2 regions of the Methylobacterium sp. HJ2 genome follow, and region 2 is predicted to be linked to the other one. Evidence: predicted binding sites of a transcription regulator. Region 2 holds the regulator's gene; the other holds the start of a gene.
The links. Region 2 encodes LexA, which represses DNA repair genes until DNA is damaged. Its sites were predicted from a motif close to TGTTCNNNNTGTGTTCNG; they were not measured.
Positions count from the first base shown of each region.

Region 1: a site for LexA is predicted at 2,253-2,270, ahead of ACS5RC_RS09385 (trna delta -isopentenylpyrophosphate transferase). Genes of this name have one in related genera too.

Region 1 covers NZ_JBWJYM010000003.1:173,468-184,662, forward strand. The annotation lists gene gyrA (DNA gyrase subunit A) at 1-996, opposite strand, end outside; gene ACS5RC_RS09380 (hypothetical protein) at 1,128-1,427, opposite strand; gene ACS5RC_RS09385 (trna delta -isopentenylpyrophosphate transferase) at 1,516-2,190, opposite strand; gene ACS5RC_RS09390 (glycosyltransferase family 61 protein) at 2,401-3,597, shown strand; gene ACS5RC_RS09395 (hypothetical protein) at 3,740-4,153, opposite strand; gene ACS5RC_RS09400 (hypothetical protein) at 4,391-4,924, opposite strand; gene ACS5RC_RS09405 (aminotransferase) at 5,066-6,454, shown strand; gene ACS5RC_RS09410 (helix-turn-helix domain-containing protein) at 6,387-7,292, opposite strand; gene ACS5RC_RS09415 (helix-turn-helix transcriptional regulator) at 7,808-8,836, opposite strand; gene ACS5RC_RS09420 (hypothetical protein) at 9,229-9,477, shown strand; gene ACS5RC_RS09425 (metallophosphoesterase) at 9,681-10,607, shown strand; gene ACS5RC_RS09430 (ABC transporter ATPase) at 10,652-11,191, shown strand; gene ACS5RC_RS09435 (hypothetical protein) at 11,158-11,195, shown strand, end outside.
Region 2 covers NZ_JBWJYM010000002.1:396,459-407,653, reverse strand. The annotation lists gene ACS5RC_RS06485 (cobalamin B12-binding domain-containing protein) at 1-559, shown strand, start outside; gene ACS5RC_RS06480 (BLUF domain-containing protein) at 614-1,012, opposite strand; gene ACS5RC_RS06475 (c-type cytochrome) at 1,220-1,585, opposite strand; gene lexA (transcriptional repressor LexA) at 2,256-2,993, shown strand; gene ACS5RC_RS06465 (ComEC/Rec2 family competence protein) at 2,987-5,254, opposite strand; gene gltX (glutamate--tRNA ligase) at 5,456-6,880, shown strand; gene gltA (citrate synthase) at 7,219-8,508, shown strand; gene ACS5RC_RS06450 (hypothetical protein) at 8,588-8,758, opposite strand; gene ACS5RC_RS06445 (hypothetical protein) at 9,048-10,103, opposite strand; gene ACS5RC_RS06440 (helix-turn-helix transcriptional regulator) at 10,561-11,195, shown strand, end outside.

The DNA of each region.
Region 1 (11,195 bases), on a different contig from region 2:
GCGGTAGAGCTGGTTCAGCACCACCTCGGCCATCGCGTCGCGCTTGATCTCGACCACGATGCGCATGCCGTCGCGGTCGGATTCGTCGCGCAGGTCCGAGATGCCCTCGACGCGCTTCTCCTTCACCAGCTCGGCGATCTTCTCGATCAGCGTCGCCTTGTTCACCTGATAGGGGATCTCGGTGAAGATCAGCGCCTCGCGCTCCTTGCGCAGCTCCTCCACGTGGGACTTCGCCCGCATGATGATGGAGCCGCGCCCCGTGGCGTAGGCCTGGCGCGTCCCCGCGCGGCCGAGGATGGAGCCGCCGGTCGGAAAATCGGGGCCGGGCACGATCTCGGTCAGCGCCTCGACCGTCAGGCCCGGATCGTCCATCAGGGCGATGCAGGCGTCGATCAGCTCGCCGAGGTTGTGCGGCGGGATGTTGGTGGCCATGCCCACCGCGATGCCGCCCGCCCCGTTGACGAGGAGGTTCGGAAACCGGGCCGGCAGGACGGTCGGCTCCTCGCGCGACTCGTCGTAGTTCGGCTGGAAGTCGACGGTGTTCTTGTCGATGTCGGAGAGCAGCGCCGTCGCGGGCTTGGCGAGGCGCGACTCGGTATAGCGCATGGCCGCCGCCGGATCGCCGTCGACCGAACCGAAATTGCCCTGCCCGTCGATGAGCATGAGGCGCATCGAGAAGTCCTGGGCCATGCGCACCAGGGCGTCGTAGATCGATTGGTCGCCGTGCGGGTGGTAGAGGCCGATCACGTCGCCGACGATGCGGGCCGATTTGACGTATTTGCGCTCCGGCAGGTGCCCGGACTCGAAGGCGGAGTACAGGATGCGCCTGTGCACCGGCTTCAGCCCGTCGCGCGCGTCGGGAAGCGCGCGCGAGACGATCACGCTCATGGCGTAATCGAGGTAGGAGCGGCGCATCTCGTCGGTGATGGAGACGGGGCGGATGTCGCTGGCGGGCGGCGGCGGCGCGCCGGCCCCCGGATCGTTTGTCTCTGCCAAGGCTACCTGTCCGTGTCGCGGGGGCGGGAGGCCCCACGGGTTCCGGCGCACCGACCCGGCGGGTGGCGGCGGAATACGCGTGATATCAAGTGGTTAAATAATGATCACTCCCGCCGGACGCAAGCGCGGCCTCAAGCCGCCATCGCCAGCGTCCCCGGGTCCGAAGCCGTTCTCAGACCGAGGAAAACCTCGACGGCCTCCAGATCCCGGAAGGGCATGAATTCCGGTCGCAACGGCGCGGGCAGCCCCTCGAAGGCGAGACCCGGGAAGGTGTCGGGATGGGGGTAGAGCTGCCAGGGCGCGCCCGGCTCGGCGGGCTGGAACAGCATCGCGACCTTGCGGCGGCCGAGCCGCACGAGGCGCGTCGGGCTGTAGCTCAGGGTCTCGATCGAGAAGGCCTCGTCCCGGCCTCGGGCGTGCGCGCGTCGCATGGTGCGTCTCTCCTGCTCCGGGGACCGGCCCATCCGGCCCCGTCCGTGTCGGTGTCGCCTCGGGTGTCATCCGGCGTGCGGAGCCGGATCAGGCCGCGCGGCGGCGGCCCTTGCCCCCCGGCCAGCCCAAAGCCACGAGGCGGGCCTTGGCGTAGTCCCGCACCTCGTCGCGGGTGCCCTGGGACATGGCGGCGAGCGCCCCTTGCGTCTCCCCCGACAGCATCAGGTCGGTGACGGCGTTGACGCTGTCGGCGGCGTCGATGGCGCGCTTGATGTCGGCCTCGGCCTCGGTGACCTCGTCGAAGCCGGGGGCGTCGAAATCCTCGTCCACCGCCTGCACCTCGGCGAGGCGGCCGCCGCGGAACTCGTCGGCCTCCTCCTCGCTGTAGACGAGGCCGTGCAGCTCGATCAGCTTGAGGATGACGCGGTCCTTGCCGCGCTTCTCGGCCATCGCCCAGACATAGGCGGCCTGCTTGCCCGAGACCCGGTAGTTCACGTTGACCAGCGCCTCGCCGATCGACCACGCCACGCGCTCCGCGCCGGGCTTGGCGCCGGGCAGCCGCCCGGTCACCAGGAGCACCGCCTCGTCGCGCTCGGCGCGCACGATCGTCGGCGGGTCGAAGCTGATCCCGGCCTGGGCGGCGATGCGCTCCAGGGTCTTGTGATAGATCACGGCCGTGCCCTGCACCCGCCAGACGTTCCCAGCGAAGGGTTCGCCGAACTTCACCAGGGTGTCGGCGATCTGCTTGTCGGCGGTTCTCATCGGGCTTCCCATCGGGCGATCCGCATTCCGAGCCATCCACAGGCAAAGCCGGCGTGGCTGTATGTTCCTGATTTGTTCTATGCAATATGCGGTGTTCCGTGGCGGCCCGCAAGGTGGCGCCGGTGCGATTCGCGCGCGCACCGCTCGCGCCGCCGCGGCCCCTGTGCCAGAAGGCGCCGCGCCCGCCCGAAGCCGGATGATCCGCCTCGCATGAAAGCCTACGTCTCCTGCGCGCCCGACGCGCTCTATCCGGCGGGCGGGCTCGTCCCCGTGCCGGAGGGGCTCGACGCGGACGGCGCGGCCGAGATCGTGGCCGAGCTCTACCCAGCCTGGCGCTACCGCTGGCCGGTGCCCGACAGCCTCCGCCTGCCCGAATCCCCCCGCCTCGACCTCGTCGAGGCCACGACCCGGCCGGTCCACGGCGCAGGCCCACCGAGCCTCCTCGTGCGCGTCGCCGACGCGACCCTGAGGCGCAACGTCCTGATGGTCGGCCCGCCCGGCGCGCGGCGGGCGATCTACGAGAGCCATCCGCCAGAGGACCGGTTGATGGCGGGGCCCCTCGCCCTGGATTCCGAGGCCGAGCCGCTCGCGCCGGAGGGGCCCGCCCTCTACGTCGGCAACCAGGGCTCGTTCAATTACGGGCACTGGCTCCTGGAGGACATGCCGCGCCTGAAGGCCGTCGCGGTTCTGCGCCACCGCCATCCGGGCCGGACCATCACCCTGCTGCTGCCGCGGCAGGACTGGTTCAACAACCGAATGCGCGAGCGCGCGACCCGGCTGTTCCTCGGGCCCGAGCGGGACGTGGCGATCCGCTTCGTCGATCCCGATACCGCCTACGCGGTGCCCGCCCTGTATTGGGCGACGCCGGTCAAGCACGCGGGCGTCGCCAAGTCCCCGGAGGCGCTCGCCCATCTCGACGCGGTGCTGCGCGGGCGGGTCGGCCGCTGGCCGTCCGCGACGCTCGGCGCGCGGGCCGCTTCCGTGCGGCGGGGAGCTTGGGGTCTGCGCCTCTTCGTCGACCGCAACCCCTTACGCGGGCGCAGCCTCCTCGACCGCGCGCCGATCCTGGCGCTGCTCGCCGCGCGCGGGTTCCGGGTGCTCGATACGGAGCGCATGAGCATTCGCGCGCAGGTCGCGCTGTTCGCGGCGGCCGAGGCGGTGGTGGGGATCAAGGGCGCCGGACTCGTGAACACCGTGTTCTGCCGCCCCGGCACGAACGTGGTCCACCTCGCCCCCGACAGCTTCCCCGACCCGTATTACCGCGACATCGCCGCCGCGCGCCGGCACGGCTACCACGCCCTCTACGGCGCCGCGGAGCCGGGCGAGCGCCGCGATCACCTGCGGGATTTCCGGATCGACCCGGCCGACCTGGCCCGGGTGCTCGACCGGATCGGGGCGCGGGCGTGAGGGTGGGGCGGAACGCGGTCGGGCTGACGCGTTGAGGGGCCGCCGACGCCCCAGCCCGGCCGCCTGAAACGTCGACTGCGTTCCTCCAAATCGGTCGTTCGCCGGACCTCCCGCAACGTCGACTCAAGGCGGAAGGCAGCCCTCATCTCCCAAGCGTCAGCCATCCACTTACAAATACGGCATCGGCCCAGGTTCCAGCTATCGAGTTCGATGAGTAGTGGTAGTCGCCTTTCCACTCCTCGGGAGGCAAAGCGACGAAGCCCGCAACTCCAGTCTGTCCGGTCTGGAAATAGGCGCCACAACTTGATGTATCATAGATCACGCCAAATTCGCGTGGCAAGTTTCCAGCCAACGGTTCAACAACGCGAACCCACGCGTACCGTTCGACCTCTGACACCTCCCGTACTCTCAAAGTCTCTACTTTGGCAGCGAATAGAGATTTGGGCCAGGAGACGATGGAGCCCTTGGCTGGAAACGGAATATCGCATGCGGCAGCCGCCACCGGCGAATTCAGCGCCATGACGACGGTGAGGACTATGAAATCGATTTTCGCCAACGGTCAGTCTTTCGAAGGGGGACCGGCAAGCCCATGCCGATGACACTGAACCGTTCCGGTGCAACGCAAACTGGCACAGCTTCCGCAGGGAGTCGGAAGCGAGCCCGGCGGCACCGTTCGGTTCGACGCATCGGCGGTCCGGAAGCGGACGGGTAGGAAACCGAAGCAGAGTTCCGCACGCGTCAGCGGCTCGCCTTGCGATCGCAGCCCCCGCCCTGCGTCCCTATCCGCCCCGCCTCACCCCGCCCGCACCTCGATGTCCAGCGTGGGCCCCTGCGGGGTCATGCGCGGGCGCGAGACCACGCGATCGTCGGGTCCGAGGATGCCGAGCGCCACGTCGCGGTCGGGCAGCACCGCGATCGTCGCCTTGTTGACGTGGACGAGGACGTGGCGGCCCTTCGGGATCGAGGCCGCGGCCCAGCGCCGGAGCTGGCCGAGATAGGGCTCGCGGCGCCACGCGTTCGCCTGGCCCGGATCGACCTGCACGTTCATGTTGCGCGTCGCCGGATCGAGGGCGAGCACCATCCGGGCGCGGTCCGGCTTCCATTCCGGTCCGAGCCAGGCCTCCGTCATCCAGAGGCAGTGGAAGGCCCGGCAATGGTCGGGCCGGGCGGCGTGGATGGCGCAGCCCTTGCCCGCGAGGGTATGGCGGCACCATTGCCCGGCCACGCTCTCGACGGCGGGGACGTCGTAGACCTTGCAGCACAGCGTGCAGGATCCGCAGGCGCGGCCGGGCGCGGGCGTCGCGACGATCTGGGCGGGGTCGAGCATCGGGGGCCGTTTCGGTCCGGTGTGTCTGAGCGGGCGCGTGCGGGGTTACTGGACGGGCATCGGGCCGGTAGTGTGGCGGGATCCGTCACGGGATCCGCATCCGTCGCGGGTCCGCCTCAGGCTTCCTGCACGAGTCGCCCCATGCTGTCGAACCTCGCCACCCGCGACGTCGAGACCCTGATCCATCCCTACACCAACCTCGATGCGCATCGCGCCGCCGGGCCCCTGGTGCTGGAGCGCGGCGAGGGCGTCTACGTCTACGACACCGAGGGCCGGCCCTATATCGAGGGCATGGCCGGGCTGTGGTGCACGGCGCTCGGCTACTCGAACGCGGAACTCGTCGAGGCCGCCCGGGCGCAGATGGCCCGGCTCCCGTTCACGCACCTGTTCTCCGGCCGCAGCCACGATCCGGCGATCGAGCTGGCCGAGGTGCTCAAGGAACTGATGCCGATCCCGACCTCGAAGGTGTTCTTCACCTCGTCGGGCTCGGAGGCGAACGACACCCAGGTCAAGCTGACGTGGTACTACAACAATGCCCTCGGCCGGCCGCGCAAGAAGAAGATCATCGCCCGGAACCGGGGCTATCACGGCGTCACGGTGGCGAGCGCCTCGATGACCGGGCTGCCGGCCAACCACACCGATTGGGATCTGCCGCTGCCGGGCTTCCTGCACACCGCCTGCCCGCACCATTACCGCTTCGCGCAAGCCGGCGAGAGCGAGCAGGCCTTCTCGGAGCGCCTCGCGGCCGAGCTCGAGGACCTGATCCTGCGCGAAGGCCCCGACACGGTGGCGGCCTTCATCGCCGAGCCGGTGATGGGCGCGGGCGGCGCCATCGTGCCGCCCGAGGGCTACTTCGCGGCGATCCAGCCGGTGCTGGCCCGCCACGACGTGCGCCTCATCGCCGACGAGGTCATCTGCGGCTTCGGCCGGCTCGGCACGTGGTTCGGCAGCGAGGCCCTCGGCATTCGGGCGGACAGCCTCTCCTTCGCCAAGGCGCTGACCTCGGGCTACGTGCCGCTCGGCGGGCTGACGATCGACCCGCCGCTCTACGAGGCGATGCTCGACCAGAGCCGCAAGATCGGCACCTTCGGCCACGGCACCACCTATTCGGGGCATCCGGTCGCCTGCGCGGTCGCCCTGAAGACGATCGAGATCTACCGGCGGGACCGCATCGTCGAGGGCGCCGCCGCGAAGGCCCCGCGCTTCCAGGCCCGGCTCTCGGCACTCGCCGAGCACCCGATCGTGGGAGAGGCGCGCGGCCTCGGCCTGATCGGCGGGCTCGAGATCGTCGCCGACAAGCGGAGCCGGGCGCAATACGAGCCGAAGGCGGGGGTGGCCGCCCGCTGCGTCGCCTTCGCCCAGGCCGAGGGGCTGATCGTGCGCGCGCTGGCGGGCGACCGCGTGGCCGTCTGCCCGCCCCTGGTGATCTCCGAGGACGAGATCGACGCCCTGTTCGACCGGCTCACCCGGGCGCTCGACCGCACCCGCGACTGGATCGCCGCCGAGGGCTTGGTGGCGCAGGGGGGCTGAAGGGGGCGGCGCGCGAAGCGCCAGGGCCGTCGGCGCAGACCCTGCCCGGGCCGGTGCCGCGCGGCTGGGTGAAGCTCCCGACACGGCCGTTCTGCGACCGGCACCGGCCCTTGGAGGCCGCGCCGAGCGTCGGGCATTCCGGCCCGGCCGTCCGCGGAATCGCCGATCGCGCCGATCGGGTTCGGCCCGGTCCGGCCTCCCCCTTCTGCGTCGCGAGCGCCAGGGTGCCGTCCGTCAGAACCAGGAAGCGGATGCCGCCCTGCTCCAGGGTCGTGAGCGCCGCCCGGCGGTTCCGGTCCAGCACGGTCTCGGCGTTCTCCTCCATGCGCCGGACGGTGGAGAGGGACAGCCCGCTGCGACCGGCGAGATCCTGCATCGCCCAGCCGAGCAGCGCGCGCGCCGCGCGCAGGTGATGCCCCTGGACGGACTTCGCGAGCAGCTCCTGCCCGGGTATCGGGGGCCCCGCCGACGCGGCGTCGCCCGCCACCAGCGCCGACGATCCCGACGGAGACAGGGCGCGCGCCGCGTGCAGCCAAGCATCACCCCGGGACTGCTCGACCTGCCGCCCCTCCTGTCGGCCGTCCTGCCAGCCTTTCTGCCAGCACGCACGCGCCGTCAGGCCATCCGCGTGTCGGTCGCCCGCGGCGGCGCATCCGGCGGCGCCGGACCCCGGGACCGATGGCCCCGGAGGCGCGGTACGGCGAGCCAGACCGGTCTCGGGCGTGAGGTCCAAATTCGCCGACAATCCGCCATCGAACCGAGAGTTCAGGCGCGGCGGATCCTCGCTCCGGCGGTGTAGTTCGATCTTCGCGGACGTTTCGCGCAAGGGTATCGCCATGGCATCCTATCCCGAGGGCCAAGTGAATTTCGTCCTGTGCTAAGAAATTCCGATCTGTTCTCGGAACAGAAAAGGACGTTCGCTCGAAGACTTTCGTCGCTTGGCTACTGGCAACACTGCAAGGATCGGGTCAAACCGAGAGTCTGTCAACGTGTGCGCAATAATTACACTTTAATGCGCAAATTCTACATCGGGCGAAGCTGTGATCCTGGCGCGATATGACGCGAGAGCGCGGCCTGCGGACGGGCCGCACCGTGCGACCCACACGGCGCGGAGCGGATCTCGGGCCGGTGCGGAGGATGCCAGAGGCCGGTCGGCACGCGGCGACCCGCGGCCCCTCGACATTCGCCGGGGGCCCGCCTGCGCGGCCGCACCGGACGGCCGCCTCGGGAGTATGGAATCGCGACCTCGCGCAGGTCGGCCGTGCTGGCGCCTCGCGGCCGTGCCGGCGTCCCGCCATCGCTTCGCGGGCTCGGCCGAGCCCGGGCCGTCGCGTCGCGCGAGCGGACGCCGCCTCAGCCGGCAGAACCGGCCTTCGCGCCGCGCGGCGGGGGGGCCGCCTGCCGACGCGTGTCCCCCGGGGTGCAGCCGTACAGGCGCCGGTAGCGCTGGCCGAAATCGTTCAGGTGAACGAAGCCCCAGCGCCGCGCGATCTCGGCGATCGGCGTCGCGGCCTCGCGGCGGTCGCTGAGATCCCGGTGAACCCGGGCGAGGCGCCGGGCGAGAATCACCTGCGTGGGCGAGAGGCCCAGCTCGTCCTTGAACGTCGACTGGATCGCCCGGACGCTCACGCCCGCCACCGAGGCGATCTCGGCGAGCCGCATCGGCTGATCGAGATTGGCCTCGATGTAGTCCAGCGCGCGCCTCAAGATCCGCGGCGGCAGGGCCACCGGGGCAGGTTCGGGCGAGGGCGCCCGCGTCGGCCAGGACGAGAGCAGCTGATAGCTCAAGATCTCGTGCAGGAGCGTGAACATGTGGTCCTGCTGATGATCGGCCGCCATCATCCGCTGCTGCACCTGGAGGACCGTGCAGTAGAGGGCCCGCATGCCGGGCGCCTCGAGCCGGGCGATGGGCTCGAAGAGCGGGACGGAGCTGGAGGCCCCGCCGGTGAGCGCCGCCTGGGCGGCTTCGAGCGCGTGGAGCGACAGGGTCGCGCTCACGGCGCTGAAATCCGCCGAGGCCTCGACCTGCCGCAACTCGTCGAAGGCCACGAGCGTGGCGATGTCGGGCAGCCCCAGGTAATCCCCTTCCGTGCGCCGGTAGAAGATCCGGCCGCTGGTGACGAAGCGCAAAGTGAGGAGGTCGGCGGTAAATTTCGGCTGTGTGATGAAGCCGCTCGCGGAGCGGGTCTTCCACAGGCTCAGCACCGTGCTCTGGCTGCCGACGATCTCGATCTGCGGTGCCGTCGCCCGCAGCGTGTCGAAATTCACCGCGATGCCGCCGGTCTCGTTGAAGGCGCGCAGCGCGGAGCGCGAGGACAACGTGGCCTGGAACGCGACCTGGGGATGCCAGACGCGCTCCATCTCATGGATTCGCGGGCTCATCGCGCTGGCCGGAATGCCACTTCGCAGGTATCGGGCCGAACGATCTGAGAAATGACGACCTCTCGCGGACGGCTGGATTGGCCGTCGGAAAACGCGTTGCTGCGCGACGAACGCTATCGACGCACCGGCAGCCGCGCAACGCGATGGAATGCCGATTTGGAGTCAGTCCGCTCCGAATGACACCGCGCGGGGGCGCGTCGGCCCTTCGTCCGGTGATTGCGAGCCAGCTGGACCCTTGGCGGTGGTCCGGGCCCCGTGTCCGCCGGCACACGGCGCGAAGGGATGATTGCGCATTCCGGTCCGCTCTCGAAGTCTTAAGCCGGCGTTCAGGTTGATTCGCCTTGGATCGACGGCGCGGGCCGCGGTCGCCCGAGAACCGGAAAGCGAAGTCCATGTACGCCCCGAACGAGACCCAGGCCGGCGAAGCGCAGGCCGGCGACAGCCATCCCGCTGCCGTCGAGAGCGAGCGGCCCCAGATGGGCCAGGGCGAGGCCCGCTACGGCTTCCGGCCCCTCGCGCTGCCCGCACTCGCCGCCGTCGCGACCTTCGCCAAGCCCTCCGTGCGGGACCGGGTGCAGATGGGTGCGGGCGCGCGCCAGGGGATCCTGCGCCTCGTCCACGAGGACGAGCCGCAGGATTGACGAGCCCTCGGCCCGATCGAAGCGGCGTGCGCATCGCCCGGGCCCGCGCGGCGTCGGCAAGCCCGCGCCGCGCCTGAGGGCAGGCAGGGAGCCCGGACCGGGCATCCGGCCGGGAGGGTCCGGACCCGGCTCGCCCGCAATTTCGCCCTCACGCCGCGGCATCGTCCCTCCGGTGCCGCCGCGGCGGAACCTGGACGACCCCGATGCTGATCCTTCCATCCCGCCGCCAGGTGCTGGCCGGGCTCGGCACCGGCGGCGCCCTCCTGGCCGCCACGGGCGCCTACGGGCTCGGCATCGAGCCGCTGCACCGCCTCGTCGTCACCCGCTACGCCCCGCGCCTGCCGGGCTGGACGCCGGGCCTCGCCCTGCGGGTCGCCGTGCTCGCCGATTTCCACGTCTGCGAGCCGTTCATGCCGCTCGACCGGGTGGCCGAGATCGTGGACGCGACGAACGCCCTGCGCCCCGACCTGATCCTGCTCCTCGGCGACTACCCGGCGGCGGGCCGCATCGCCTGGCGCAAGGTGCCGCTCACCGACTTCGTGCGGGTGATCGAGGGCCTGCGGGCCCCGCTCGGGATGCACGCCATCCTGGGCAACCACGATTGGTGGGACGACGAGGCGGTCCAGCGCGCGCGCGGCGGCACGCCCGAGGTGCGGCGAATCCTGGAAGCGCGCGGCGTGCCCGTGATGGAGAACGACGTCCTCCGCCTGGAGAAGGACGGGCGCCCCTTCTGGCTCGCCGGCCTCGGCGACCAGGAGGCCTTCCTGGCGCAGGGACGCATCCTGGAGGCCGGACGCGACGACCTGCCCGGGACGCTCGCCAAGATCGGCGACGACGCCCCCGTCATCCTGATGGCGCACGAGCCCGACATCTTCGTGGACGTGCCGGATCGGGTCTCCCTCACCCTCTCGGGCCACACCCATGGCGGGCAGATCCGGCTGTTCGGCCACTCGCCCGCGATCCGGCGCGTGCAGGGCAACGATTTCTCCTACGGCCACGTGGTCTATCGCGGACGCCACCTCATCGTGTCGGGCGGCTTCGGCGTCAGCCGCGTGCCCGTGCGGATCGGGGTCCCGCCCGAGGTCGTCCTGCTCGAACTCGGGGATCCGGCCGCGATCGCCGCAGGCTGAGCGCGCCGGCTCGCCGCGTGCGGGATCCGGCCTATCTTTCCCGGATGCGCGCCGTCCTGCTCCGTCTCCTCCTCTCCGTCGGTCCGCCCCTCCTGGCGGCCCTGTCCGCCGCGCCCGCGCGGGCCGACGAATGCGGCGACCTGATCGGCCGGGTGACGAGCGAGACCGGCGCGACCCTCGACGACCGCAGCAGCGATTACGCGCGCTTCTCGGCGGGGCCGTCCACCAGCCTGACCTTCTCCTGCGGCGCGCCCTACGCTTCGTCGGTCGGGGCCCAGTACCGCGGCGAGAGCCCCCCCGAGAGCTACTTCACCCTGTTCGGACAGGCGGGCCACGCGATCACCGGGATCGATTCCGCGACGATCGCGGTCGCCGCCCATCGCGCCCGCGATGCCGCCACGCGCCTGCGCCACAGCAAGGTCGAGGTGAACGGCGTCGCGGTGACCTGTTCGGTGACGCGGGCCGACCCGAGCAAGGGCGCGGCGACCGACGGAGCGCCGGGCCGGGGCGACCCGGCCCGAGGCGATCCCGGCAAGGGAGACCTGACCCTGTGTGCGGTGATCGAGCACAGCGACCGCAGCTGAGCGC
Region 2 (11,195 bases):
CCTCGATCTCCTGGCGCCGGCGGCGGCCCTGCTCGGCCGGATGTGGGATGAGGATCTGTGCGATTTCCTCGAGGTGACGACCGGCGTGGCCCGCCTTCAGCTCCTCCTGTCGCGGTTTCGCGCAGACGGGCGTGCCACCGCGACCCTCGGTATCCGGCAAGTGCTCCTGATGAGTGCACCCGGGGAGGAGCATACGTTCGGCGTGCGGATCATCGAGCAGTTCATGCGCCGGGCGGGCTGGGCGGTGGCGAACGGCCTGGCGTCCCAGCCGGAGGAGATCGCCCGGCTGGTCGCCTCCGAATGGTTCGCCGTCGTGGGCCTGACGCTCAGCCACGAGGGCCGGCTCGAGCAACTCGCCACGGCCATCCGATCCGTCCGGAAGGCGTCCCGCAATCCCTTCATCGGCGTCATGGTCGGCGGTCCGGTCTTCCTGGCCCATCCGGATCTGGTCGAGCGGGTCGGAGCGGATGCATCGGCGGTCGATGCGCCGACTGCCGTGCTTCTCGCGCAACGATTGTTCGATGTCGGGCAGATCGCTTCGCAGAGTCGGGCCGTATAGGCCGCGTCGTCTCAGCCTCTCAGCCGAGGCGGCGAAGCCGTCCCTGCGCTGTGCTCAAGCCGGCATTGCCGCGAGACGCTCGAAGATCGTGAGCACCTGCTTCGGCGTCGCCCCTGCGAGCGCGCCGTCCGCGACCTCGGCCTGGGTCCACATCAACGACCGCGCGGGATCATCGCGCATCGCCCAGCCGGGAAACAGGCGTTCGCGCACCGGTTCGTAGGACAGCCGCTTGACTTCCAGGTGCCGATCGTCGCGCTCGATCCGGCCGTAGGTGGCCATCAGCGCCTCTTCGGAGCCCTCCAGCATCTGCAGATAGATATCCGCTCGGCAGATGAGGGCGCCCGTGATGCCGTCCCGGGTATTGCATCGGCGCGACTGCGAGAGGATGCCGTTGAGGATGGATTGATCGAATCCGAACGGGCGCGACGCGTAGATGAGCTGAAACACGATCATCGCAGCACCATCCCCCGATGCGATCGTCGCCCATGCTAGGACACGGATCGGTGCGAGGCTACCCTTGCAGCCGCCCTCCGGCTGCAGATGGGGAGGGCGGCCGAACCGGGCCGGCATGACCCGGGCTCTCGGCTCGCACCACCGCCGGAACCGGCCCCGGCGGCTTTCGTCGTGCCGCGCCCAGCTTGCGGCGCCGCGGCCCTATCGTCAGCTCTGCGTCTTGAGATAGGCGATCAGGTCGGTGATCTTCTTGTCGTCCGGATAGCCCTGGAAGACCATCTTGGTGCCCGGCACCTTGGCTTTCGGGTTCTTGAGCCACTCGTGCAGGTTCGCCTCGTCCCAGGTGAGGCCGGAATTCTTCAGAGCGGCGGAGTAGGTGTAGCCCTCGTAGGTGCCGGCCTTGCGCCCGACGACGCCCTTCAGGTCGGGGCCGACGCCGTTCTTCTGGAAATTGTGGCACGCCTTGCACGGCGCGAACGCCTTCTCACCGGCCGCCGGGTCGCCCGCATCCTGCGCGTGGGCAGCGAGGGGAAAGAGCAGAGCCAGACCAAATCCGACGATCGATGCGCGCATCATGTGTCCTCCAAGTGTTGTTTTGTCCCTGACAAGTACGGCGCAGCCTGCAAAGGACCAGCGGCCCAGCTGTCGCGGGGCGCCGTCGGCGCAGGGATTTCGCGGAGGCGTTGGATCAGCCGGCGGCAGAATCACTCGTCGCGTTGCCGCGGTCGCAGCGCGGCGGGCCGGCCTTCGTGCGTCCTGAGGTCTGCGATCACACGAATGTGTGACCCATCTCACAGAGCGCGGGTGGCCCGCATCCGGAGAAGGTCGAGAACGGCGATCCCCAGCGGAGGCAGGATGAGAAGTAGAGCGAAGATCAAGGCCACGATTCGTCTCCTATCGCGTGAGCAAGAACAATGCGCCGCGCAGCGGTCCTGTTCGACGGCTCTGGAGCGCCAGCGGATTTGCCGCAGCGCGAGCCGTCCGAGCCCGGACCGGCGCAAAGCACAGCGCTGAACATCCTTGGTGGCGGGCCGGCCCAGGCGGCGATCCTCGACCGGGAGACCGAACTCGTCGCAGGGATCCGACGCACTCGGAGCAGCACCGCGCCCTAACCGCGCGCAGGCGCGATCGCTCGGCCAGGCTTGCGGAACACTTGCGGAACGTTTAACGTGTTCGTGGTTTGTTTCCGAGGCCGTGGTTCGCGGTCGTCCTACCCGCTTGGTCCGAATGCGAGTGCCGCCCGATGCTGACGCGTAAACAGCTGGATCTCTTGCGCTTCATTCAGCAGCGGATGCGCGAGAGTGGCGTCCCGCCGTCCTTCGACGAGATGAAGGATGCGCTCGATCTCAAGTCGAAATCCGGCATCCATCGCCTGATCACCGCCCTGGAGGAGCGCGGCTTCCTGCGCCGCCTGCCGAACCGGGCGCGGGCCATCGAGGTGATCCGCATCCCCGAGAGCCTCGGCGAGATCGCGACCGCCGCTGCCGCCCAGGCCACCCCGCCCGAGGCGCGGCGCTTCACCCCGAGCGTCGTGGAGGGCGGCAAGGGCAAGACCCCGCCGCGCCCGGCCACGACTCATGCGACCGACGAGAGCGGTCGCGCGATCTCGATCCCCGTCATGGGCCGGATCGCGGCCGGCACCCCGATCGCCGCGATCCAGAACCAGAGCTCGGCCATCACCCTGTCGCCGGACTTCCTGGCGGGCGGCGAGCACTACGCCCTGGAGGTCCGCGGCGACTCGATGGTCGAGGCCGGCATCCTCGACGGAGACCTCGTGGTCATCCGCAAGCAGGACACGGCCAATACGGGCGACATCATCGTGGCGCTGATCGACGACGAGGAGGCGACGCTGAAGCGTCTGCGCAAGCGCGGCTCCTCGATCGCCCTGGAGGCGGCCAACCCTGCCTACGAGACGCGCGTGCTCGGGCCCGACCGGGTGCGGATCCAGGGCCGCCTCGTCAGCCTCGTCCGGCGCTACTGAAGCGATTCGTTCGCGGGCGCCTCGCTCTCGCCGGGTTCCTCGGCCGGTCCGCCCGGCTCGTCGGGGGGCGATCCCCGGATCGGCGGCTTCGGCGGTGCCGGATCCGGTGCGACCGCCGGATCAGACCTGCGAGCGGCGCGCGCCCGTGCGACGGCGAACCCGTCCGGGGTCGGGCGCAGCCCGACGGCGCCGTGCCGCGCGAGGTAGCGGCGGTCGATCACCAGGGACGCTTCGCAGCCGACGGGGGCCGCGAGGCTCGAGATCACGAGGGCGGCCCGGGCGCAATCCTCCGCGAAGGCGCGTCGGTCCTTGACCAGCGCCACGGCGCGCCCGTTCGCGAGCCGCGCCACGCAGCCGACCGGGTCGCAGCGGCCGGCACTGGCGAGTTCCGCGGGTCTGCGCCCGTCGCCGTCCGCCTTCAGCCATTGCTCCAGCACGAATCCGGACGGTTTCCCGAGGATCGCGAGCCGGCCATCCGTCCCGCGCAGCACCGCGCCGGAGCCCTGGCGATCGACGTAGAGGTCGTAGCGCTCCGGCACGGCGGCCAGCCCGAGCCCCGCGAGGCCCGGCGCGAGCGCGAGCCAGCGCAGGCGCGATGCCGGCAGGGTGGAGAGGACCAGCGCCCCGGCGAGCAGCCCCAGGGCGGCGGAACCGAAGGCCGGCACCACCAGGATCGCGCCGCCGAACCCGGCGATCCAGCCCGAGATCGCCAGCATGCCGCGCACCGCCTGCCCCATCAGCCACCAGACCGGCAGGTCGAGGCCGAACGGATAGGCGAGGATGCCGATCACCGCCGAGGGCATCACCGCGAGCGAGACCAGCGGCAGCGTCAGCGCGTTCCCGACGATCCCGAAGGGCTGGACGGTCTGGAAGTGGAACGTCGCGAAGGGCGCCGTCGCGACCTGCGCCACCAGCGTCGTGGCGAGGGTGCCGACGATCCCCGAAAGGGCTCCGGCGACGATCCGCCCGAGCCGGCCGGCGCCCTCGCGCCGGAACAGGCGCCCGTCGAACAGCCGGGCGCAGGCGATCAGGCCCGCGACCGCGCCGAACGACATCTGGAAGCTCGGTCCGAGCAGCCCCTCGGGCTCGCGGGCCAGGGCCACGAGGGCCGCGAGCGCGAGGTTGCGAATCGACAGGGCCGGGCGATCGACCAGGATGGCCCCCAGCATGATCAGGGTCATCACCAGCGAGCGCTCGGCCGCGATGTCCCAGCCCGAGAAGGCGCAATAGGCGCTGACGCCCACCATCGCGACCGCGGCGGCGATCTTCTTGATCGGCCAGAGCAGGGCGAGGTGCGGCACGAGGGCCAGCGCCGCGCGCACCAGCCAGAACACGACGCCGGCCGCCAGCACCATGTGGAGCCCGGAGATCGAGACCACGTGGTAGATCCCGGCGGCGCGCAGCACGTCGTTGGTGCCCGGCGCGATCAGCCCGCGTTTGCCAGTGACGAGCGCCGCCGCGACGGCGCCCGCCTGCCCCCCGTTCGCGTCCGCGATCCGGCGCGTCAGCGCGTTGCGGGCCGCATCGATCCCGGCGGCGGTGCGCAGGGCGAGGCCGGGCGGCTCGGCGGGCGGCACGATCTCGATCGGGCCGATGAGCGAGCCGACCGCGCCGATCCCCCGGAAATAGGCGTCTCGGGCGAAGTCGTAGCCGCCCGGCCGCGCCGCTTCCGGCGGCGGCAGCAGACGCGCTTTCGCCCGCAGGGTGTCGCCGGGCCTGAGCGGCGGCGCCTTGCGGAAGGAGACGCGCACCCGGCGCGGCCGGGCCTCCGGCGCGAGCGTGCCGAGGCTCGACACCACGACGACGAGGCGCGCCCCCTCCTCGCGCTCGTCGAGGGATTCGATGATGCCGGACAGCGGCGCGATCAGGGGACGGCTCAGCACGGGCGCCGCGACGCGCTGCATCCGCCAGGCTGCGGCGGCGAAGCCGAGGAAGCCGGCGGCGAGCGCCAGTGCGAGGGCTAGGGCCGCCGGCCGGGCGCCCAGGAGCGGCGTCAGCCCGAGGCAGAGCCCGGCGCATAGCAGCGGCGCGGCGAGGACGGGCGCCCCGTCGGCCAGCCCGAAGAACACCAGGATGCCCGCCCCGAACGCGACCGCCAGCCAGGGGAACAGGCGCCGCTGCTCGGCCTCGACCGCGAGGCCGGCCGCTGTCCAGCCCCGGAGCGCGGGCACGAGGCGGCCCAGCGCCGGACGGGCGGGGCCGAAGAGCGCCAGGGCGCCGCCCGCGCCGCCTCCCGCGCTGCCTGTCCCGATTCGCCGCATCCCTGCGCCGCCCTGCGGCGTGACCATTCGCGCCGTGCAACGAATTCTTAACGCATCGGCGGGGCCATGCTACAGCCGCCCGCTCGGACGGCCGGATCCGCCCCTTCCGCCCGCGCTCCCGCGTCCGTCGCCCGTATCCCCTGCTCGTGCCCGCATGCCATGCGGTCCGAGCGTCCGCATCGCACCTGCCATCCGAGACCGATGTCGTCACCCGTCGTCACGCGCTTCGCGCCCTCGCCCACGGGCTACCTCCACATCGGAGGCGCCCGCACCGCGCTGTTCAACTGGCTCTACGCGCGCCACACCGGCGGCCGGATGCTGCTGCGCATCGAGGACACGGATCGGGAACGCTCCACCCAGGGGGCGATCGACGCGATCCTCGACGGGATGCGCTGGCTCGGCCTCGACTGGGACGGGGACGTGATCTTCCAGTTCGCCCGGGCGGAGCGCCACCGCGAGGTGGCCGAGAGCCTGCTGGCGGCGGGCCACGCCTATCGCTGCTACGCGACGCCCGAGGAACTCACGGCCATGCGCGAGCAGGCCCGCGCCGAGGGCCGTCCCGCCCGCTACGACGGCCGCTGGCGCGACCGCGACCCGTCCGACGCGCCGGCGGGGGCCAGTTCCGTCATCCGCCTGCGCGCGCCGACGGAGGGCGAGACGGTGGTGGAGGATGCGGTGCAGGGCCGCGTCACCTGGGCCAACCGCGACCTCGACGACCTCGTCCTGCTGCGCTCGGACGGCACGCCGACCTACATGCTCGCGGTGGTGGTGGACGACCACGACATGGGCGTCACCCAGGTCATCCGCGGCGACGACCATCTCACCAACGCGGCCCGCCAGAGCCAGATCTTCGCGGCCCTCGGCTGGGCGGTGCCGCTGATGGCCCATATCCCGCTGATCCACGGGGCGGACGGCGCCAAGCTGTCGAAGCGCCACGGGGCGCTCGGCGTCGACGCCTATCGCGATCTCGGCTACCTGCCGGCGGCCTTGCGCAACTACCTCGTGCGGCTGGGCTGGAGCCACGGCGACCAGGAGGTGTTCTCCACGGACGAGATGATCGCGGCCTTCGACCTGAAGGCGATCGGCCGCTCGCCGGCCCGCTTCGACTTCGCCAAGCTGGAGAACCTCAACGGCCTCTACATCCGGGGGGCGGACGATGCCGCCCTCGTGGACGGGATCGAGGCCGTGCTGCCGAACGTCGGTTCCGCCCGGGGCCTCGCAGCCCCGCTCCCGAATCCCCTGCGCGAGCAGTTCATCCGGGCGATGCCGGGCCTGAAGGAGCGCGCCAAGACCCTGATCGAGCTCCTCGACAGCGCCTACTACCTCTACGCCGCCCGCCCCCTCGCCCTCGACGAGAAGGCGAAGGCCCTCCTCACGCCGGAGGCGCGCGCCCGCCTCGGCGCCGTGCTGCCCGACCTCGAGGCGCTGACGGCGTGGACTGCTGCGGAGACCGAGGCCGCCCTGCGCCGATTCGCCGAGGCCGGCGGGCTCAAGCTCGGACAGGTCGCCCAGCCCCTGCGGGCCGCGCTCACCGGACGCACCACCTCGCCGCCGCTCTTCGACGTGATGGCGGTGCTCGGGCGGGAGGAGAGCCTGGCGCGGCTGCGGGACCAGGCCGGCAGCTAGCGCGCCTCCCGCCGGCGGGGATGCCGATTCGGCGCGGGAGGGCCCGTCACGACGGAGGTCGGGAGCCGTGCCCCGTCGCGCCGCGATCGGGACCGGCCCCAGGCGCGCGGCCGATTCGATTGCGGCGCACAAGGCCGACGGAAACCTGACAGCACGGCCCGGATTTCGCTACGGCCGGAAGGGCGGAGCGATCCGCCCCGTTGAAGGCGCAGGGACGATCCGCTAACCCGGTGGCCTGTGAGCACCTGCAGCAAAACTGCCGTGCTCAGGGTCCTGGGCCGCCGGATGACGCGACCTTGGGCCGGCACCGCCCCGTTGCGAGGAAAGGTCCACGTCCTATGAGCGCATCCAGCACGATCACCGTGGACGGCAAGCAGGTCGAGCTTCCGATCAAGAAAGGCACGATCGGGCCGGACGTCGTCGATATCGGCAAGCTCTACGCCAAGACCGGCACGTTCACCTTCGATCCCGGCTTCACCTCGACGGCCTCCTGCGAATCGAAGATCACTTACATCGACGGCGACGAGGGTGTCCTGCTCTATCGCGGCTACCCGATCGAGCAGCTCGCGGAGCAGGGCGACTTCCTTGAGACCTGCTACCTGATGCTGTTCGGCGAACTGCCGACCCCGGCCCAGAAGGCCGACTTCGATTACCGGGTCACGCGCCACACCATGGTGCACGACCAGATGAACCGCTTCTTCACCGGGTTCCGCCGCGACGCGCACCCGATGGCCGTGATGGTGGCCTGCGTCGGCGCGCTCTCGGCCTTCTATCACGACTCGACCGACATCTCGGACGAGAGCCAGCGCATGATCGCCTCCATGCGCATGATCGCCAAGATGCCGACGCTCGCGGCAATGGCCTACAAATACTCGATCGGTCAGCCCTTCGTGTATCCGAAGAACGAGCTCGACTACACATCGAACTTCCTGCGGATGTGCTTTGCCGTTCCGTGCGAGGAGTATCAGGTCAACCCGATCTTCTCCCGAGCGCTCGATCGGATCTTCATCCTGCACGCCGACCATGAGCAGAACGCCTCGACTTCGACGGTGCGCCTCGCGGGCTCGTCGGGAGCCAATCCCTTCGCCTGCATCGCGGCCGGCATCGCCTGCCTGTGGGGGCCGGCGCATGGCGGCGCCAACGAGGCGGCGCTGAAGATGCTGATGGAGATCGGCACCCCGGACCGGGTCGATGCCTACGTGGCCAAGGCCAAGGACAAGAACGATCCCTTCCGCCTGATGGGATTCGGCCATCGGGTTTACAAGAACTACGATCCGCGCGCGCGCATCATGCAGCACACCACCCACGAGGTGCTGAAGGAGCTCGGCAAGCAGAACGATCCGCTGCTGGAGGTCGCCGTCAAGCTCGAGGAGATCGCGCTCAAGGACGAGTACTTCATCGAGAAGAAACTCTATCCGAACATCGATTTCTACTCGGGCATCACCCTCAAGGCGATGGGCTTCCCGACCGACATGTTCACGGTGCTGTTCGCGCTGGCCCGCACCGTCGGCTGGATCGCCCAGTGGGCCGAGATGATCGAGGACCCGTCCCAGAAGATCGGTCGCCCGCGCCAGCTCTACATCGGTCCGGATCGTCGCGAGTACGTGCCGATCACCCAACGCGGCTGAGACCCCGCGCGGCGCGGCGAGAAGAGCGTCTCCGCGCCGCGCCGGACAGCGTCCGACGGTGCGGGCCGCGCCCGTGGCGTCAGCCGCCGCGCCGCACCGGGAAGGGAATGATCGTCGATCTCGACGGCTCTTCCGGCGGCGGCTCCGCATCGGCTGCCCTGCGGCGTTGCCCCGCCGCGATGAGCAGCTTGATGTGATCCGGAAAGCGCCGCCTGCGCAGCCACGCCGGAATGTCCTGCTGCTGCCTCATCCATCGCTCCCCGCCCGGCGCCCTGCGGCACACGGACCGAGAAGAGCCATCTCGGCGCAGTCAGGGGAATGACCGAGCGTCCCAAGTTCTTGCTCGAGCGTTCCGAAGGATTTCTGCGGCGCCCGCCGCACCGCCGCACCGCCGCACCGCCGATCCGCGCCTCGGCGCCGACCGGGCGGCCCGGTCCCCGTCGGTCGCACCGCTGCGGGCGCCGCCGACGGCGCGCTGCCGCGAGCGGCCGGAGCGCCGTCCGCGGATCCCGACCGGACAGACCCGGCTCGGGATGCCCTCACTCCTCCGGGGGGCGACGGTCCACGCTCGCGGATGCGCCGCCCTGCGATCCGGACCGTCGCGGCTCGGCGCGGGACTCGCGCCCGATCCGGCGGCCCTCCGGCACCCGGACCGTTGCCGCCGCCTGCCGCTTGGGGCGCCGGATCGGGCCGGGCTCCGCGACCGCTCCGCGCGTCGGCGATCGTGCGGACACGGCCTTGTCGTCGGGCAGGGGCCGGGTCGCGGCGTCCGCCGTCGCGACCCCGGACGCCGCTTCGGTCCGGAGGGCGTCCGGCAGCGGGAGATCCGGGTATGCGGCGAAGCGCAGCCCGGCGACGGGCGCGCTCTCGGCGGGCGGGGCTTCGGCCACGGGCGCGATCGGTTCCAGCCCCTCGGGCGGCGGGATGACGTCCGGGGCGGCCTTCTCGAGTGCGGCCTCGGCGGCCAGACGTCCGCTCCGCGCCTCGGCCGCGGCCTCCAGGGCGCTGTTGCGCGCCGCCACGGCAGCGGCGAGTTCGCGGCGCAGCGCCTCGGCCTCGTGCCGCGCCTGGGCGCTTCCGGCCTCGGCAACGGTCACCTGCTCGCGCATCCGCGTCTCGGCGGCCTGCGCCGCCTCCTCCGCGGCCCGGCGGGCCTCATCGGCCTGCTCGGTCGCCTGCTTGGCAGCCTTCTCGGTCGCCGCGATCTGCCCCGCCGTCTCGCGCAGGCGCAGCGTCTCGCCCTGGGCCGCGGCGATCGCGGATCGGGCCTGCGCCAGTTCGCGGGCGAGGTCCGCCGCCCGCGCCTCGCCGGCCTCTGCGCGTTGCAGGAGGGCCGCGGATCCGGCACCCGGTTCGTGCAGCGGCAGGGACGATCCCGCTAGGGCGATCGCTCCGGTCCCGAGCGCCAGCGCCGCGAGGGCCGCGCCGGTCCGGACGGCCCGGCCCGCGCCCGAGGCCGGTCTCGGCCCGCGCCCGACGAGATCGGGATAATCCCGGCGCAAGCTCTCGGCCCAGTCCTGCCGGTCGCCTTGGGGCCGGCGCGCCGGCCCCGTGGGTGCGGAGGAAGCGAGGGCGGCGGAGGTTTGAGGAAGCATGGCGTGTCTCGTGCCGGCACTATCCGATACGATCATCATAGAATCCGCGGCCGAGATCCGGCGTTGCAATCTGGTCTAATCCGAAAGGCTGATGGTTGCGCCGAAGGTCGGGCCTCTAATCCTTAAAATGTCTCTTCGTCTCCAGAGCGCTTGACTACGGTGGATCTGCCGCCGCGATTCGCCGCTCGGCACGGGAAATGCGTGGATCCCACCTCCCGCACCGGAGCGTCGAGGAGGGCCGCCTCGACCGAGTCCAGATTTTCGAAAGGTCCGTAACGAGAAGAATCTACTGATCGGCGAGCGATTGTTAATTTAGTTTAGTGTGCCCCTGTAGAAACTTCTTCTAGCTCTTCGTAAGACAAACAGGGAGTAGGTGTAAAAACCTAAAGGAGCCTTTCTTCGGCAGCTCGATACGCTGCACCCGACCATCGCGGAACCTGAAGGATCGAGTTGTATCATGATCGACTTGGTGCACAGCGGTGACGATGCCCAGGCATCGCGCAACGATCCGGTCCCGACCGTGATCCTGGGCGGAACGGTCCTGTTCCGCGACGGCCTGCGGCGCCTCCTCGCCCCCAAAGGGTTCGCGGTGATGGCGGCGGACGAGAGCGGGTGCGGGCTGGGATCGGGGGACCGGGTGCCCCGCGTCGCCATCCTGTGCGCGCAGCCCAGAGTCGAGCTGTCCCTGGTCGAAGTCCGCGCGGCCCGCGCGCGCTTCCCCCAGGCGGCCCTGCTCTGCCTGTGCTCGAGCTTCGACGAGGAGCAGGTGGTGCCGATGCTGGAGAGCGGCGCCGCGGCGATCCTCACGCACACGACCGGCATCGACATCCTGATCCAGACCCTGGAACTCGCCCTGCTCGGGCACCGCATCGTCCCGAGCCTGCCACCCGCCGCCGAGCTCGGCCCCGAGCCGCTCTGCGAAGCGGCCGCACCGGTGCAGGAGAGCCGCCTGGATCCCGTCGCCGAGGCGGGCGCCTTCCGGCCCTCGCCGCGCGAGACCAAGATCATCGCCTGCCTCGTGCGCGGCGCCTCGAACCGCGATATCGCCCTGCAGCTCGGCCTGCCCGAGAACCGGGTGAAGGGCCACGTCAA